DNA from 2 places in the Paenibacillus sp. TSA_86.1 genome. Region 2 is predicted to be linked to the other one. Evidence: predicted binding sites of a transcription regulator. Region 2 holds the regulator's gene; the other holds the start of a gene.
The links. Region 2 encodes Rex, which represses fermentation and respiration genes when NADH is low (regulators of the CRP and FNR family bind a similar motif). Its sites were predicted from a motif close to TTGTGAAATATTTCACAA; they were not measured.
Positions count from the first base shown of each region.

Region 1 (9,910 bases), on a different contig from region 2:
TGATGTTGCTTCAGCAATGTTTTCTCAATATCTTTGTCAGGGTAACCCAGACTGATCTTTAACATAAAGCGATCAAGCTGTGCTTCTGGCAGTGTATATGTGCCCTCAAAATCAATCGGATTCTGTGTTGCGCAGAGCATGAAAGGATGTGGCAGATCATACGTGTCACCGTCTACGGTTACACTGCGCTCTTCCATAACTTCCAGCAAAGCCGATTGTGTTTTCGTCGTCGCACGGTTAATCTCATCTGCCAGCAAAATATTGGTCATGACCGGACCCGGTCGGAAATAAAAGCGCTCGTCCTTGGGATGAAAAACAGAAACTCCCGTAATATCACTCGGTAGAATATCAGGATTACATTGAATACGCCGGTATTCCCCGCGCATGGATTTCGACAGTGCTTTGATTAACTGTGTTTTGCCCGTTCCCGGTACGTCTTCAATCAGAACGTGTCCGCCTGCAAGCAAAGCTGTGAGTAAAAGTTGAATTTCAAAGGATTTCCCCATAATGCAGGATTCCAGATTCGAACGAACTGCAGATATGATTTGGATCGACTCTTTGCGCACAGGCATGTGGTCTAACCTCCTAAAAAAGCATACAGATTTCCTTTTATTGTACATGATCCGGGGTCACGAGTACACTCGAAGGAACTCACAATTTGTTTCCAGTCGTCCGGTTCACCGCATTTAACGCATGAATACGACAAAATAGGCCCCGGACAAATTTCATCCGAAGCCTTATCATATCATCATTTGAATCCTTTAAATTTTAACCTTTGGGCCGAACAACCAGTGCTGCGAGAAAAGAAAAGATAATCGCCGACGATATCCCCGCTGCCGTTAGATCGAAAATACCGGTAATTACACCGATCCATCCCTCTTTTTCCAGCTCCGTCAATGCTCCATGCACCAATGAATTGCCAAAGCTCGTGATGGGCACCGACGCACCTGCACCTGCGAACTTTACGAGAGGGTCATAGAGCCCTAATGCATCCGCTACAGCACCGGCCACTACCAGCGTACTCATCGTATGGGCAGGTGTCAGTTTCGCACCATCCATCAACAGCTGTCCGATCACACAGATCAGACCTCCAACGATAAAAGCCCAGAGAAATTGCATGTCTTTTAACCCTCCTGTTCAATTGCGACAGCATGAGCGATACATGGAATACTTTCACCCTGCTGATATGAGAGCGGAGACAGAAGCGCCCCCGTTGCGACAACAAGCACTCGCTTCAGGTCACCCTTTTGCATCCGGTTCAGAATATGCCCGTAAGTTACGGTAGCCGAACAACCGCAGCCGCTTCCCCCGGCAACAACTTGAGTCTGTTTCTCACGATCATAGATCATCAGTCCACAATCGTTGAAAACCGTCTGCTCCATCGGAATACCTTCCTTATGCAAAAGTTCCTTGGTAATTGGCAAGCCGACAGATGCCAGATCCCCTGTAACAATCAGATCATAATACCCTGGCTCCAGCCCGGTATCTCTGAAATGAGAAATAATCGTATCTGCCGCTGCCGGCGCCATCGCTGCTCCCATATTAAAGGGATCTTTGATACCGAGATCCATGATCCGTCCAATGGTCGCTTTGGTAATAATCGGGCCTTCACCCGTGCGAGAAACAACACTACAACCCGAGCCCGTAACGGTGTACTGCGCATAAGGTGGCTTCTGGGAACCATACTCCGTCGGATAACGAAATTGCTTCTCCACCGTGCAGTTATGGCTCACTGTTCCAGCGAGTACATAGTCCCCGGCACCGGAATCCACAATCATGGAAGCCAGCGCTAACGTTTCCATGGAGGTAGAGCAGGCTCCAAACACACCGAGATAAGGAACCCCGAGTTGTCTAGCAGCGAATGAACTGCTGATAATCTGGTTCATGAGATCGCCGCCGACAAAATAATGCAATTCTTCCTTGGTAAGATTGGCGTTCACCAATGCCAGTTGAGACGCTTGCTCGAGCAATTTCCGCTCTGCTTTTTCCCACGTTTTCTCACCAATCTCCAGATTGTCATAGATGTAGTCAAAATCAGAGGATAACGGTCCCTCGCCTTCATCGGGCCCTACAACGGTGGCTCTCCCGATAATTCGCGGCTGATGATCATACTCCCATGTTTGACGGCCGAGCCGTTTCATAGATGACCACCTCCGAATCCCAGAAAGGCATACACGATCCCGATAATAAACGCTGCAACAACCCCAAACACAATGACGGAGCCGGCAAGTTTAAACATATTTGCTCCAACACCGAGTACCAGTCCCTCCGCACGATGCTCCAATGCAGCGGAACACATGGAATTCGCGAACCCGGTCACCGGTACAGCTGTGCCAGCTCCCGCCCACTGCGCGATTTTGTCGTATATACCAAGACAAGTCAGAATAACCGAGATCAGAATCATAACCGCGACAGTAGGACTGGAAGCCTCTTTGGAAGTCATGTCCAACCCAGCCATGAAAGCTTCCTGAATGGCTTGTCCAATCAAACAGACGGTTCCCCCCACAAAGAACGCCTTGATACAGTTCTTTAAAATCGGGCGTGAAGGCTCATGTTTTTTGGCGACCTTTTTATATTCCTTTTCATCCATCGAGAGCGATGAGGTTTTCTTTTTTCCGGTTGCAGATTGTTCTGGCAAGCATAGGACCTCCTTTATGTGAATGTTTACAGTTACAGCTGAATGGCGTGTGTGGAGCACTTCTATACATTGTTTGTTATTATCGGGAAGGTTATGTATCCGGCGAGGAACAGCATATGTTTCCAAAGAGGACCGATGGAGAATGGTTTAGGAGATCACGCCGCTTAATCTGGTTTACATCTTATGGGTTTATAAATAAAGAAGAATGATGACGAGCAAAATAAAGAGCACAATGAACAACACCTTCTCATTACCTTCTTCAGGAGGCTTCATCTAATATCTGACTCCTTCCCCTTGTGCTTAAACGTAGTTTAACAGGGCAGTCGGACGACGGAGGAACATGGCTGCCTTCTATAATCATATTCATGGGAGCAGCCTGGGGATTGAGACAAATGCGGAGGGATGAACGGAAAATCCCGACTGACCCTGCAAAATCATGCCTTAAAAACGTAATATAAACATAGACAATCCTATGTACAACGTTCATACTATAATGTGACCAGTGGTTAATAAAGAAGTCCTTTACACGAAACAAAGGACATCAGCCCAGTAGCCGTTCTACTGTGAGCTCATATACATATCGACAGAGGAGTTGTTAACAAATGAATGAAAAAACGTTGGACATGTTCCGTACGTTAACGGAATTCCCTTCTGCCTCCGGTTTTGAACGCGAGCTGCGCGGCTGGATGAAAGAGCAAATGTCCGCCTATACGGATGAATTTGTACAGGATCGTCTGGGGAGTCTTTTTGGTGTACTGCGCGGAGAAGAATCTGGACCAAAAGTTATGGTTGCCGGACATTTTGATGAAGTAGGTTTCATGACCTCAGGTATTACAGAAGCAGGTATGGTTAAATTTCGTCCACTGGGTGGATGGTGGAGTCAGGCTGTACTATCACAGCGCCTTCAGATCATTACACCCGAGCGCCGGATTACAGGCGTTGTCGGCTCTACACCTACTCACCTTCTGGACGAATCCCAACGTAACAAACCGGTAGATCTGAATTCGATGTATCTGGATATTGGAGCCGATGACCGGGCAGAAGCAGAATCGTGGGGTATCCGTCCGGGGATGCAAATCGTACCGATCTGTGAATTCACACCGATGGCCAATCCCAAGAAAATCATGGCAAAAGCTTGGGATAACCGTTACGGTGTTGGACTAGCCCTTGAACTGATGGAAGAGCTCCACAAGGAAAAGTTGCCTAATATTCTCTATTCAGGTGCAACGGTTCAAGAGGAACTCGGTCTGCGCGGAGCACGTACAGCAGCTAATCTCATTCAACCGGACATTTTCTTCGCCCTTGATTGTAGTGCTGCCAACGATATGACGGGTGACAAACAGTCCTTTGGGCATATTGGTCAGGGTGCACTGCTCCGCATACTTGACCCTGGTATGTTCACGCATCGCGGTATCGTTGAATATGTTCAGGACACAGCTTCCTCCAATCAGATTAAAATGCAGTATTTTATCTCGCCAGGCGGTACTGATGCGGGTCAGGTTCACTTAAGCGGTATTGGTGTACCTTCCACGGTAATCGGCATCTGTGGCCGATATATCCACACCTCTTCTTCCATTATTCATACGGATGATTATGATGCAGCCAAAGAGCTGATCGTAAAACTGGTGAAAGGTCTCGATCGCACAACGATGGAAACCATTATTAATAACGCTTGATTCAGGAATATAGCAAAATTATGCGAGCTTAAAACTACAGAGATACCTTATCGAATCTTTTTCGGGGTATCTCTTTTTCTATTGATGTAAACAGATTAATTGTTCGAACATGTTGGGAGTGGAGTACATAAGATATTAAACACATCAACCAGCGGGGGACCTTTATATGGCAATGAGGAGGACTGGAAAATCAAATAAAGGTTCCAAAAAAACAAATGCTGCAAACACCCTTTTGGGTGGCAATATAAAAGGAAGAAATCTTGAGCTAATCGTGGCAGCACTTCTAGTTAGCGGGAAATTAAGAGTAGATGCGGTAACTTTGTTTCGCGAGGCTACTCTTGTTGTAGAGCTGGTTGGCCAATATAAAACACTGCAAAAAGTCACACCGTCCAACCAAGACAAACTGGTGCAATTTCTGGATGAGATTGGTGGCGACATGACACTTAACGACGTCATACGTGCTTTCCAGCAAAGAATGAATTCCTAACGCCAAAGAAATGAGGTTTAAATGATGTCTGACTTTGACGGAAATGGATTTGCTGAGCTGTTAATTGTAGTCATCTTGGTTGTTTTGTTTGTATTCGGTTCGTCTGATATTGACGCGTTGACAGATTCACCTTCACAAGGTTGAGGCTTTACCTTTGAATGATAAAATCAGAAACATACCACAACAATCAGATGATGATAAACGCCAGTTCCATGGCTAGGACTGGCGTTTATTCGTAACTTGGAAGTTTACTTACACTACAGAAATAAAGGTGAGAAAGCAAACCAGGCCAAAATCAGTGTTAGTATAACGCAGACATTTTCCACAACCGCCCCATGCTTGGTTCCGGTACTCATTAGGTTCGCCCGGATGCGCAGCTTTAACGGCGGCAAAGGCCGTATACCCCGATTGGTCAACGAATCAGCAATCAAATGCAGAGCATAAGCGGAACCTCCAGCGACCCAAATTTCTGGGCCTTGTTGCTGCGTTGTACTGTACAGTAACCCCGTCCAAACAGCTGTTCCGTACAAGGTATGCGTTAATCCCCTGTGTGTAAGTGTCGTGCACAACATAAGCAGGCTGCCTGCAATCAGATTCCACGGAGCAAAAGCATGACCATAAAAGACCAAGCCCAGTCCAATGGCAAACATCAATACTTTACGCAGTGATCGCGAAGGCAGAAACGACACAAGCCCAATGAATACAGCAAGTAGCAGATTCCACGGTTTGGCCGGAACGTAAAAATACACAAACACAGCCGCAGGCAAAAGAATCGTCTGCAACAGTCGAATCAAACTGCTCGGCAATGCTTTCGATACCAGCAATGAATTAGGCTCATCAATATCTGGCAACAACGAGCCTATTAGTGCAACGGTTACAGCCGGAGCAGTAACCTGCATTCCAAGGAGTTGCAACACTGAAAGTGAAACGCCTGTACCGATAATCAGGTGGGATCTTCCCATCATGATGCAAAAACGTCCTTTCGAGAAAATAGGGAACGTAACCGACCCCACTATGATCATACCTCGAACCAAAAATAAGAACAATAGTTCGTATTTCTCATTTCTAAAAAATATTTTTATTTTCGTGACGGTCATCACACTTATTTTAATATGAATGATCTATCGTAATTAGTGAAATAAATCACATTATGATTGAGTTAGTCGATGTATAATTCAAATATAAGCCATTAAAAATGTTGGTAAATGTACAGGTTTATCCAAGGGAGGGCTACACACATGAACGGAAATAAAGAAAAATTAGTCGTCATCGGTAATGGTATGGCCGGAATCAGCACAGTGGAACAAATTCTAAAATTAACTTCACGCTTTGATATTACGGTTTTTGGTACAGAACCTTATCCTAACTACAATCGTATTATGTTATCCTACGTACTTGAAGGTAGCAAAACGCTGGATGACATTGTCCTTAATGATCTCCACTGGTACAAGGACTATGGCATTACGCTTCACACAGGAACAACGGTTGCTCGCATTGATGCCGAGACTCGTGAAGTGATAACTGAAGACGGGCACCGTGCTCCTTATGACAAAATTATCATCGCAACGGGTTCAAATTCGTTCATCCTCCCTGTACCCGGACATGACAAGCAGGGTGTCGTTGGTTTCCGTGATATCGCCGATTGCAATATCATGCTGGAAGCTGCAAAAGAATACAAAAAGGCAGCTGTCATCGGGGGCGGACTGCTAGGCCTGGAAGCAGCCAAAGGACTGGTACAACTCGGTATGGACGTTACCGTTGTGCATCTTATGGATGATCTTATGGAACGACAGCTGGATCCTCAGGCTTCTGCCATGTTGAAAGCTGAACTGGAACGTCAGGGAATCAAGTTCAAAATGGGTGCCCAAACCTCCGAACTGCTGGGTGGTGACCGGGTTGAAGGTATACGTTTTGCCGACGAATCTGTGCTGAATGTTGATTTTGTGGTCATGGCGGTTGGTATTAAATCCAATACAGCTGTAGCTCGCGAGAGCGGCATCGAAGTCAACCGGGGCATCATCGTGGATGATTACATGCAGACTTCACTGAAAGACGTTTACTCTGTCGGAGAATGTAATGAACATCGCGGTGTGTGTTACGGGCTTGTGGCGCCACTGTTTGAACAAGGGATGATTCTTGCAAAACATATCTGCGGGGTCGAAACTGCTCCGTATGAAGGCTCGATTGTATCCACCAAATTGAAAATTTCGGGTGTAGACGTCTTCTCTACTGGTGAATTCATTGACAGCCCGGAACATACCGTGATTTCGCAAAAAGACGACTGGAAACGAACGTACAAAAAAATTCTGCTTCGTGACAACAAAATGGTAGGTGCCGTACTCTTCGGAGACATTACCGATTCTGCCGAACTGCAGAAACTAATCAAAAACCAAACGGAAATGACGGATGAATTGTACAGTTCCCTTATGGGTACGGGTTGTGGCGGTCACAAAAAAACAACTTCTGTTGAGACCATGCCTGAAGACGAAATCGTCTGTGGATGTAACGGGGTAACCAAAGGTGCGATCGTGGATGTCATTACCAATCAAGGTCTTACCACAATTGATGAAATTAAAGCCTGCACCGGTGCAACCCGCTCTTGCGGAGGATGTAAACCGGTGGTGGAACAGATTTTGCAATATGTGCTTGGAGATGGCTTCACTGCCGGGGGCAAACAGGGAATCTGCAGCTGCACATCCCTCGGACGGGATGAGATTGTTGCTGAAATCCGGGAAAAAGGCTTGCAAACAAGCAAAGAAGTGATGAATGTACTTGGCTGGAGCCAGCCTGAGGGTTGCTCGAAATGCCGTCCGGCCATCAACTACTATCTGGGCATGATCTATCCGGACACACACGAGGATGAAAAAGAATCCCGGTTTGTTAACGAACGTATGAATGCCAACATTCAAAAAGACGGAACATACACCGTTGTTCCTCGGATGTATGGCGGTGTAACGACACCAGCCGATCTGAAACGAATCGCTGACGTTTCAGTCAAATATGATATTAAAGCCGTTAAAGTTACTGGCGGTCAGCGTCTGGATCTAATCGGTGTCAAAAAAGAAGATCTGACTAAAGTATGGGCTGAACTGGATATGCCTTCAGGTTACGCCTACGCGAAGTCGCTTCGTACGGTTAAAACATGTGTCGGTTCCCAATTCTGCCGCTTCGGTACACAGGATTCCATGGCAATGGGTGAAAGAATCGAACGTAAATTCGAACGTCTGGATCTGCCAGCCAAATTCAAATATGCCGTAAACGGGTGTCCTCGGAACTGTGCAGAAGCATGCACGAAGGATATCGGGATCGTCGGTAATGACGGCGGCTGGGAAATCTTTATCGGTGGTAATGGCGGGATCAAAGCAAGACTTGCTGACTCGTTGTGCAAAGTGAAAACCGATGATGAACTAATTGAATTGTGCGGAGCCATCATGCAGTACTACCGCGAGACAGGTAATTATCTGGAACGTACTTCCGAATGGGTAGAACGTATGGGTCTGGAACATATCCGCTCGGTTGTTGTAGATAACGTTGTGGAACGTAAAGCCCTGATGGAACGGATCGAGTTTGCCCTTGAACAGGTGGAAGAACCATGGCAAAAAGCGATTCGTGATGAAGAAGGCCAGAGCAAAATGTTCCATAGCATTGAAGTTACGGCTCGCCCATAACCAAAATCAGATTATATCGGAGTCAAGTAGAGAAAAAATTGGATACAAAAGGAGTGGTTTACGATGACAACCAAACAAACAGGCACGTATTTCCCGGCTGGAGCTATAGATGAATTTCTGCCACGCATTGGCAGAGTTGTCGAGATCGAAGATCTCCAGCTTGCGGTATTCCGTGCTTCGGATGGTACCATCTTTGCTGCTGACAACCATACCCCCCACCCTAAGGGTGGGCCGCTGGCGGAAGGCATTGTCTCTGGACACTATCTCTATGATCCGCTGTACGATTGGAAAATTGATTTGACAACAGGTCAGGTGCAAGCACCAGACAACGGTCAAGTGCAGATGTATCCGGTCAAGGTGGAGAATGACCAGGTCTGGATTGCTGTATAACCTCTGCTCTACTGTAACATTGGGGATGAGATTGATGTTGATTAATGGGGGAAACCAAGATGTATACACCAAGTGTTGAAGGAATTATTGAAGCAGCCGTTAAAAAAAGAGACCAGATGAATGCAAGTTTGCCACGTTACATGGTTGCTGCCCTAATGGCAGGTGCATATGTGGGTCTGGGCATCATCCTGATCTTCAGTATCGGAGCTCCGTTGCTCGCTGCACATTCACCGCTGCAAACGATGCTGATGGGCATGTCCTTCGGCCTCGCCTTGACGCTGGTTATCTTTGCCGGGTCGGAACTGTTCACAGGCAACAACATGTTTTTTACGATGAGCACACTTGCAGGGCGAACCACAGTAAATGAAACGTTGAAAAACTGGGGACTTGTCTTTCTCGGCAACCTGATCGGTGCCATCCTGCTTAGCCTGCTGATTGTCGGAAGCGGCCTGTTCAAAACAGCTGCCCCGGAGCATCTGCTGTTCGTCGTGTCTGCCAAAAAGATGGCTGCTCCAGTGACTGAACTCTTCTTCCGCGGCATTCTCTGTAACTGGCTCGTATGTCTGGCCATCTGGATGTCTGCCCGCTCCAAAGAAGATATTGCCAAGCTGGTTCTCATCTGGTGGTGTCTGTACGCCTTTATCGCAAGCGGATACGAGCACAGTGTAGCCAATATGACACTCCTGTCCCTGGCTTGGCTGTTGCCCAACCACCCGGATACGATTTCTCTCGCTGGCTGGTTCCATAACATGATTCCAGTCACAATTGGTAACATTATCGGTGGCGCCCTGTTTGTTGGCATGGCTTACTGGTACACTTCACCGGTACGTAAAAAAGCGTAATGTCATGATCGTTCCTACATTTCTATTAGACATCGATTTCTAAAATGAAGAAATTTCACTGGAAATCGATTTAATCTTTATCTCACGGCCACGGGGATGCTGAATCTGATTCAGCACTCCGTGGCTTTTTGATCTTCCTTTTACAAATTTACAAATGGTGTATACATCCTTAATCTCCGGTTAACATAACAGCAGTATAGTCGGTGTAT
Region 1 covers NZ_JBQZGE010000003.1:426,192-436,101, reverse strand. Annotated here, with positions in the region: gene ACUTVW_RS10895 (AAA family ATPase) at 1-572, opposite strand, end outside; gene spoVAE (stage V sporulation protein AE) at 769-1,119, opposite strand; gene spoVAD (stage V sporulation protein AD) at 1,125-2,141, opposite strand; gene spoVAC (stage V sporulation protein AC) at 2,138-2,590, opposite strand; gene ACUTVW_RS10875 (M42 family metallopeptidase) at 3,241-4,314, shown strand; gene ACUTVW_RS10870 (hypothetical protein) at 4,481-4,801, shown strand; gene ACUTVW_RS10865 (hypothetical protein) at 4,823-4,945, shown strand; gene ACUTVW_RS10860 (metal-dependent hydrolase) at 5,059-5,766, opposite strand; gene nirB (nitrite reductase large subunit NirB) at 6,040-8,469, shown strand; gene nirD (nitrite reductase small subunit NirD) at 8,533-8,859, shown strand; gene ACUTVW_RS10845 (formate/nitrite transporter family protein) at 8,919-9,701, shown strand.
Region 1: the regulator Rex is predicted to act here: its motif matches at 5,933-5,950, upstream of nirB (nitrite reductase large subunit NirB).

Region 2 (9,910 bases):
CCTCCCAAAATGAGCCCATCCTCGTTCTACAGGCTTATATATATTAGCTGTACATCATTTTCTGCAACGTTCATTGCAGATTTGTTTGCGTTTTTCATCAATATCAGTACATATCTGAGTATATCATATCGTATATACAATATCGAAGGTGAAAATATGAATAAATTATTAATTTTAACTATTTCATTCTCATTCCATGGTTGGAATGCCAAAAAACCGGTTCAGGCGGTTCCCCGTCTGCCGGTTTTTCTTGATTTTATCGTTGCCATCTTGCCATGTGTTGAGCCGTAACCGTCCAATGACCGCCTCCGAAGATAAGAAAAAGCTAGCTGTTCGGTAAGGTATACACCAAATCTACTTGCTCTCCATTGCTAAAACGGTAAAAACGATAATAGTTGTGCGTGTCATCGTTATAGTACACTTGCCATACGTAAATATTATTCACGACACCTGGCATGATCCGTTTGATCTCCCCACCGGGCACGTCGGAGCTGAAACGATTGCGAATCTGCGTCTCGGACATCCCGTTCTGCAGTAGTTCGCTGTGCACCCCTGCTGCACCTTTGACGGGCTGGTTGTTGTTATCAAACTTAACCCATACCATGATATCCTGGTTGTCTTTGTTTTTGGCTAACATCGTCCAATAGATGTTGTCAGCATCACTCTTTTCGCCCCACACGTACTTTCGCAGTTCATCAGTCGATGTAACGCCAAGTTCATTCTGCGCCGCCTGAATAGCCAATGCTTCTTCCTTACGTTGATCCTGCGTGACGTAGACGTAATATCGCTGAAGTCCAAACAAGATCAGAACGAGAATGAGCAGCGATATCCATATCCACTTCTTTTTTTTCTTCAAGAGTTGAACTTCCTTTCCCTAAAAACTGCCCATGGCAGCTGCTTCTTAACGCGCAAGCAATTGATCAAAGGCCAACTGGGATTCCCGCAAAATACGCTCTTCATCCAGTGTCAGACATTCACCATGTTTCACGACTTGTTTCCCATCTACCCATACATGTTCCACATCTTTAGCTGATGCCGAATAAATCGCATGTGAAATGAGGTCTGTATGCGGATAAAAATGAGCCTGTTCAATATTTAGAGCAATAAAATCAGCCTTGTTTCCAACTTGCAGAGCTCCAGTATCGTTCAGGAAGATGGACTTCGCACCGTAAGCTGTTCCAAGAAGCAATGCTTCCCCAGCAGGCACGGCGGTTGGATCACCGGATACTCCTTTATGAATTAAAGCTGCAAGTCTCATTTCCTCAAACATATCCAGATTGTTATTGCTTGCCGGTCCGTCTGTTCCCAGAGAGACGGTAACTCCTGCTTTCAACAAAGCAGGAACACGGGCTACACCTGATGCAAGCTTCAAATTACTACCCGGATTATGAGATACAGCGACATCGTGACGTGCCAAGATCTCGATCTCTTCATCGTTCAGATGCACAGCATGCGCTACGAGTGAAGGACGTGAGAAAAATCCATGTTTCTCCAGATGCGCTACAGGACGCAGGCCGTAATCGGTCACATTCTGCTCCACTTCACGTAAGGTCTCAGACATATGAGTGTGAAGTGGCAAATTTAAATCGTGTGCAACCTGTACAAGCTTCTCTATGTAATCTGAAGGGCATGTGTAAGGTGCGTGCGGGGAGATCACGGTTGTGATGCGTCCATCCGCTTGTCCATTCCATTCACGTGCAAATGCAGCCGACTCTTCCAGCTTACGCATCTGCTCTTCTTCGGAGCAAAGTCCAATTACGCCGCGAGCCAGCGCCGCTCTTGCCCCGGACTGTTCAACGACTTTAGCTACCTGATCCATGTGGTCATACATATCCAGAAAAGCGGTTGTTCCGCCTTTCAGCATTTCAAGCACGGAAAGGGATGCTCCCCAATAGACGTCTTCCGAAGTCATCTTCGCTTCCATTGGCCACATTTTTTCTTGTAGCCATACTTGCAGTGCCAGATCATCTCCATGACCCCGGAGCAGTGACATGGCCGCATGACCATGCGTATTGATCAGACCCGGCAGGAAGAGCAATCCTTTTCCATCCACTTTGGTCAGGTTCTCGTCTCCATCCGGCAGCGTCTCACCAATATGCACAATCTTGTCGTTCTCAACGACCATATACCCCTGAACCACATTCCAGTCTGCACCTTCATTTACAGCGAATTTACCATTCTGAATCACCCATCTATTCGTTGTTGTCATCGTGCTCTTCTTCCTTTCCGTTTTCCAAGTAATAAGCCAAACTGAGCAAATCGGTCGTAAAATCAGCGTGATGAATGCGAACATGCGAAGGTGTTTTTAGAATCGTCGGTGCAAAATTCAAAATGGCCTCAATTCCCGAGTCAATCAGCTGGTCAGCAACGTTCTGCGCTTCTATGTCCGGCACTGTAATGATACCGATGCGAATGTTATCTTTCTGTACAGCTTCCGCGAGCTCCTCCATCGGTTGCACCGTCAGACTGTTAATTTTGCTGCCGATCTTCGGTCCAAAGGCATCAAAAATAGCGACAATCTTCATATTGTCCTTCAGATATGCATTGTAGTTGGATAATGCTTGTCCGAGATTACCGGCTCCCACCAGAGCCACGTTAATTTGCTGATCGATTTTTAGAATGTGACGAATCTTCTCTATCAAGTAAGAGACGTCATACCCGATCCCTTTGCGGCCAAAATCTCCGAAATAAGCCAAATCTTTGCGAATCTGAGCCGGGTTCAGATCCAGCCGCTGTCCAAGCTCCTGCGAGGAAACCGTTGTCACCTCACGCTGAACCAACTCGTTCAAATAACGTAAATATACAGGCAGACGCCGCACTACCGCTTCTGAAATTTTATCCGATTTCATTCTTGCTCCCCCTTACCATTGCCACGATAAAATAGAATAAATATTGAAAAGATGAGCATTCTGTATACATGCAAAATCCATGCATCACTCCTCATACAGAATGCCCGTATTGTTAGGATTATAAGTTCATATATGCGCTGCCTTTTCGAAGTCTCCTTCGAGTTTAACGCCATGGTGAAGTACAATGCAACGTTATAGCTTACAAATCGTTAATTTTGCTTCCCCGCAGGTCGATCCAGCCATTCAGCGATGCGCGGAACCATCTGTTCAGTAAGCATATGCTCCATTTTGGGTCCCGGCAGTGAATACAGGAAGTACTTGCCGTAATAAGCCTCAATCACTCGTGTATCATACACAATGACGATACCGCGATCCTTCCCCGTTCGAACAAGCCGGCCGAATCCTTGCTTGAAGCGAATGACCGCCTGTGGCACAGAAAGTTTCATAAACGGATTCTTCTTCTGTTCTTGCAGCAACTCACTCTTCGCTTCCAGAAGCGGATGGTTAGGCGGCTGGAAAGGCAGTCTCACAATCGCAAGACAGGTCAGCGCTTCGCCCGGAATATCCACACCTTCCCAAAAACTGCTCGTACCCAGCAGAACGGCAGCTTTGGCATCCTGGAATCGGCGGGTCAGCTTGGAGCGATTGCCGCTGTCCACACCCTGGCCCAGGAGTGAGATGTCATTACCGGACAAGGCCTCCTTCAAGGGTTCGTACACCTGGCGAAGCATTTTATAGGAAGTAAACAGCACCATCATGCGCCCTCGTGTTGCAATGGCCGTCTCGGCAAGAGACTGCACCAGCATCTGTACAAAGTGTGCATCTCCTACACTGCCTTTCAGACTTGGAAAATCACGCGGGATCACCAGCAATGCCTGTTCCCGATAATTAAACGGAGAAGGCAGCATCGAAGTCAGAAGCCGATTATTATCCGCAGCCTCTTGCAAGCCCAGCTGCTCAATCATGAACTGGAATGACTTATCAACCGACAGCGTAGCCGATGTAAGTACAACGCTTTTCTTTTTATCAAAAAACATCTCCTTCAGTTGTGCACTTACATCTACCGGAACAGCATACAACTGAAGGGACTTACTGCGGAACTGACCGCTCGCCTCCATCCAGTACACCGTCTTGGCGTCATCCATACGCATGAAGAACCTTAAATTCTCCTTCATCGTCGTCAGATCTTTCAAAAGTCCGGTGATATCCGTAATCAGACTGTCGGACTGATAATCGTCCTGATCTTCTTTCACTTCCAGCAACAGCTTGTCACCTTTGCGTACCAAATCACCCAAAGTCACATAAATCTGGTTCTCCAGTTCCTGTAGATCCTGCCATTTCGCAGGTTTCTGTGAAGCTTTGATCCGTAGCGAGAATTGTCCCGTTTCTCCTGGAGAAGCGTCACTCCGTTCGGGCAACAGACTAAACAGAGCATCGCTCAGCCGATCCCACATTTCCTTGACCTCAACGGCAAGCGGAAACATCTGATCCACCATAGAACCCCACTGTACCGCATTTTCATGCCCGGACAGCTGGGAGCGAAGCATCGGCAGTTGACCGTTGCGGCTGTCTTTAAACAAACGTGTCAGTGTGTGTACGAGTGTAAAGTACTTCATATGAAGACCCAAATGTTTACCCGCAACATCCTCCAGGTGATGAGCCTCATCAATAACCAGACTTTCATATGCCGGCAATAGCTGATGGGCAGCCTTCACATCGGTAAACAGCTTGGAGTGATTGGTAATGACGATGTCCGATAGCCCAGCCTCATGTTTGGCTCGATGATAGAAACACTTGCGGAACCACGGACAAGATCTGCCCAGACAGGACTCAGACTCACTCTGTACCGTTTCCCAGAAGTCTCCTCCGCGTGCGCTAAGGTTCAGTTCTTCATCATCACCTGTTTCCGTTTGAGTAAGCCAAACAATCATCTGTGCTGCCGTGAAGTAATCCTCTTTTGGCGTAGCAAATTCACGTTTGTTGATTTTGTGTTCGAATTTGCGCAAACACAGGTAATGGCCTCTACCCTTAAAGACAGCAGCCTTAAACGGAAATGGAACGACCTGCGTCAGCATCGGAATATCCCGTTCACGCAGTTGTTCCTGCAAGTTAATGGTATGAGTACTCACCATCACTTTCTGATCCTGTTTTACACTTTCATAAATAGCGGGTAACAAATATCCAAGTGATTTCCCTGTTCCCGTTCCGGCTTCCAGCAAAAGATGCTTCTCTTCGTCCAGCGCCTGCCGCACGCTGCCAAACATCTGTGTCTGTGCTTCACGCTCTTCATAATGATCCAACGTTTCTTTGAGGTTGGTTCGCACTTGATCCATGAACTGATCAAAGCTCACACCGTCCAACGGATTCGCTTCTCTCTCATCACGGGGTGCTCCAATTTCTGTCCAATCGCTGACATTCAGTGCGAGCTGGCGGTAATACGTATGACCATCAAGGTCTTGAATCGGTTCAGCTTCCTTCTCCGCACGCAGCCCGTCAAAAAACCAGCCCAGATCACTGTCCTCTGGTGCAAACAGATCGCTAAGACGCTGAATTGTAATTAACGGCAGGTCTCTCAGTTCATCCAGACATTTAAGTAACACATGCGCTGTTGCCAGTGCATCACTGTCTGCCTGGTGGGGACGATCGTGCTCAAATCCGAATTCAGACGAAACATAACCGAGCTGGTATGAACCCAGCGACGGAAACGTGATTTTCAAGAAGTCAATGGTATCCAGAATGCGGCCTGTAAACGGTAAATATCCGCAACGATCAAGCGCATTCTGCAAAAAATAAAAATCAAATGCAACGTTATGGCCCACCAAAACCACATCGTCAAGCAGCGGTACCATCTCCATCATCATCTCTTCGAGAGACGGAGCATCTGCGACATCTTCTTCTGTAATACCCGTCAAGCCCGTAATAAATGGCGGAATCGGTACACCCGGATTTACATAAGAACTATATATTTGAGTTATGCTGTAATCATGGTCTATGATGGCAAGTCCGGCCTGAATAATCTCACCGTCGGACTGCGTGCCGGTTGTTTCGAAATCCAAAACGGCAAATTTCATTGCAATATACGATCCCTTCCATTCCAGTCTATGTTACAGCATAGCAAAAAAAAGGACATTTGAAAATTAACTGACAAAAAAGCGGTGTTTCCGCCGCTATGCCAAAGGAGGAAACACCGTTCTTTTGCCGCCAAATGTCCATTTAATTCAGGGCAATCAGCTGGTTTGCATATTGCAGTTTACCTCTGTTCAACCTGCAAGCTTCCATATTGTACAGAGGTTCGGTCAACGTCGGGTCGTACTGAAGAGCCTGTGCAAACAGAGAACAAGCTGCTTCGGGATTGGAAAGCTTCGCCTGAATGCAACCCAGAGCATTACACACAAGGCCTTTGAGTCTTGTTGATCCCTTAAGTAGCATAATCTGCTGTAAATGGGTTTCAGACTCGTACATCTGCTCCAGACTTAAGTGAGCGAGTGCCAGATAAAAGCGGGCTAAAGCGCTATCCGGGTAGTCGCTCACCACCCGTGAGAATTGATCAATGGCTTGTGGATACATCTGAAGTTTGAAGTATCCTTGCCCGCGGCTGAAATATTCCAGATGAAGTTCAGGCAGAGCTGTCACCGCTTCTTGCTCCGGTTCAAGGGAACCTGGTTTTTCGAGTTCCCGTTCCCGGATCTGACTCATCTTTTCTTCAAACATCAGCCATTCATCCAGCATCCCGTCACTCATGCGTTTGAGCAGACTCCATTTCTGTTGCAGCTCCTGTTTGTTCAGACCTTCAGCGGAAGGATAGCTCTTGATAATTTCATCTAACATGTCGTTCATTTCGGCGAAAACATGCTGGAACATCGATGCATCCCCACCCTTGGAAAAATGGATTAGTGCAGTGACCTGTACTCATTTTTTGCTGGATGGGCCGATTTCATTCGCCTTCCCAGTCGATTACAAGATCGTGGCGTGAACTTCCTTTTTCATAGTCTGAACCGGTTTGTTCTGACCATCCACAAACACCACCGTTGGTTGATGTGTATTCGCTTCTTCCTGAGACATCACGGCGTAGGAAATGATAATTACCGTATCTCCAGGCTGTACAAGGCGTGCCGCTGCACCGTTAAGACAGATGACCCCGCTGCCACGAGGACCTGGGATCACATAGGTTTCAAGCCGTGCGCCATTGTTGTTGTTCACAATTTGTACTTTTTCGTTTTCCATCAAATCCGAGGTTTCCATCAGATCTTCGTCAATGGTAATGCTACCCACATAGTTTAAGTTGGCTTCTGTTACAGTAGCGCGATGGATTTTGGATTTCATCAGTGTTCTAAACATGGGACAGCACCTCCAATTTTTGAATACGTATATTGTCAATCAATCTTGTTTTTCCAAATTTCACAGCCAGTGCGATCAACAGATCGTCATATGCCTTTATTTTCTCATGGTCTGCAAGTGGCTCCAAGCTTGGAAAAGCCTGAATCTCTGCATAATCAATGATCGCATGCGCGGAGTTAGTAATATGTTCACGCAACAAGCGCCGAATATCATCGGCTGTAACGGCTGTTCCTGCTTCTACTGCTTCTTGTGCCACACGCAGTGCATGAGACAAGACCAAAGCCTCCTGACGCAGTTCTGTGCTCAAATAGACATTGCGTGAGCTGAGGGCCAAACCATCCTGCTCCCGAACGATGGGACAAGGCACAATCTCAACAGGCATATTCAGGTCATTTACCATTTGCTGAATAACAGCCACCTGCTGCGCATCCTTCATACCAAAAAAGGCTTTCTGCGGTTGCACCATGTTAAACAGTTTGGAAACCACAGTAGTTACCCCGTTAAAATGTCCGGGCCGGGATGCACCACATAAACGCTCTGTAATCCCGGATACGGTGATTGTCGTTTGTGTCGGCTGTGGATACATCTCCTCCACGGAGGGAATAAATACGATATCCACTCCTTCAGCACGGGCCGTTTCTACATCCCGTTTCTCATCGCGTGGATAACTTTCAAAATCTTCGTTCGGTCCGAACTGAATCGGGTTAACAAAGATACTTAGAACTACGATGTGACTCTGTTGTCTCGCTGCCTGCATCAGGCTGGCATGGCCTTGATGTAGATATCCCATCGTTGGCACCAGTCCAACCACCGTTTCTTCGGAATGGATAGCTTGGTTTCTGCGCATCAGACTTAATTCCTGTCTTAATTCTGTGATCGTGCGTATGACTTTCATCAGCGAATTTCCGCCTTTTCTTTGCGTTGTCCATACAATACGTCCAATACACCATCAGCTGCACTGAAGACATGTTCCTCAGCCGGGAAGGAGCGATCCTTCACTTCTTTTACATAAGATTCGATACTGCTGCGAATCAAACTTCCTACATCACCATACGTTTTAACAAAGCGTTTCGGTGTGTAAGGAGACGCATATTGAACCACATCATGGAAAACGAGTACTTGACCGTCACATCCCCGTCCTGCTCCAATGCCAATGGTCGGGATCGACAATTCCTTCGAGATCGCTTCGGCAACTTCTTCGGTTACGAGTTCAAGCACAATGCCAAACGCCCCTGCTGCTTCAAGCGCTTTGGCTTCATCCATCAGACGTTTTGCATCTGCTGCATCCTTGCCTTGAATTCGGTACCCTCCGATCTGATTCACCGATTGTGGGGTCAGCCCGATATGTCCGAGCACAGGCACACCTGCTTGAACTACCGCTTTGACCGTCTCCGCGATTTCAACGCCGCCTTCCAATTTGACCGCATGTGCATGGCCTTCCTGCATAAGCCGGCGGACACCTTTCAATGTTTCATCAATGCTGCCGTGATACGTCATAAAGGGCATATCTGCAACGATAAACGTATGTTCTGCACCACGCACAACCGAACGAGTGTGGTAAACCATGTCATCAATTGTGACTGGCAAGGTTGAGTTGTAACCCAATACAACGTTTCCCAGTGAATCTCCTACCAAAATCATGTCAATGCCAGCTTCTTCTGCGAGCAGAGCAGTCGGATAGTCATACGCTGTAATCATGCTGAGCGGAATGCCATCCTGTTTATATTTTTTCATTTTCACAATGTTTAATGCTTGTTTGTTTGCCATTTGTCTTGTGCCCCTCTCACCTTTTCAATTAAACGCAACAAAAAAAACCTTTTAGTTTTCCACTAAAAAGTCCCGAAAAGTCAAAAAAGAGTCACTTGCGATCGTCCCTTCTGTCTCGGTCCTCTTCGGCTCAGAGCAGAATCCAACAACACATTTGTGCTTATTCCCTTGATTCTTGATATTGCTGTCTGCCCGCGTAAACACGTTTAAGCAGAACTAAGGTTACTTCTCCTCGGAGTGCAGCTCGGTATATAACCCGATACCGCCTCACGAACACAGTATACCAAAGTTCTGCTCAAACTTCACGTCTAAAGTTTCATAACCGGTGAGCATTCGACAAAATGTCAGTTTTTCCAGGTCACTTCACCGGAAATGATGAGTTTACGTTCTCCATCCTGCGTTTGCACCGCCAGCGCTCCTGAAGAGTCCAGCCCTACAGCCATTCCCTCAATGACGCCATGAGGATTCGTGACAGTAACCTGCCGATTCAGCGATACGGACAATGCCTCCCATAGTGAAGATATGACTCCAAATCCTTCTTTTTGATATAAAAAATAGAGATGCTCCATTTCCGTCAAAATCGCGGCTGCAAGCCCTGTCCGATCAACCGTCTGCCCTGTTTCAATCTGGATCGAGGTGGCGATTTGCTTCAAATCTTCAGGATAATCCTGGAGATCAAAGTTCACATCTACACCAATGCCCGCAATGCAATATCGAACCTCATGATCCTCCACCGCAGATTCAAGCAAAATGCCGCATATCTTGCGTCCATCAATCAACAGGTCATTCGGCCATTTGATGCCAGCCTCTGCACCTGTATAAGCTCGAATGGCACGACATACAGCCACACCAGTCAGAAGGGTGAGCTGGGGCGTGTGCTGCAAAGGTAATTCCGGGCGCAGCAGTACGCTCATCCAAATGCCCTTCCCAGGAGGAGAGAACCACTTTCGGCCGAA
Region 2 covers NZ_JBQZGE010000004.1:61,522-71,431, reverse strand. Annotated here, with positions in the region: gene ACUTVW_RS11605 (hypothetical protein) at 157-291, shown strand; gene ACUTVW_RS11600 (DUF5590 domain-containing protein) at 326-856, opposite strand; gene ACUTVW_RS11595 (amidohydrolase) at 902-2,209, opposite strand; gene ACUTVW_RS11590 (redox-sensing transcriptional repressor Rex) at 2,193-2,849, opposite strand; gene dinG (ATP-dependent DNA helicase DinG) at 3,059-5,920, opposite strand; gene ACUTVW_RS11580 (tetratricopeptide repeat protein) at 6,063-6,710, opposite strand; gene panD (aspartate 1-decarboxylase) at 6,804-7,187, opposite strand; gene panC (pantoate--beta-alanine ligase) at 7,180-8,082, opposite strand; gene panB (3-methyl-2-oxobutanoate hydroxymethyltransferase) at 8,082-8,954, opposite strand; gene ACUTVW_RS11560 (biotin--[acetyl-CoA-carboxylase] ligase) at 9,299-9,910, opposite strand, start outside.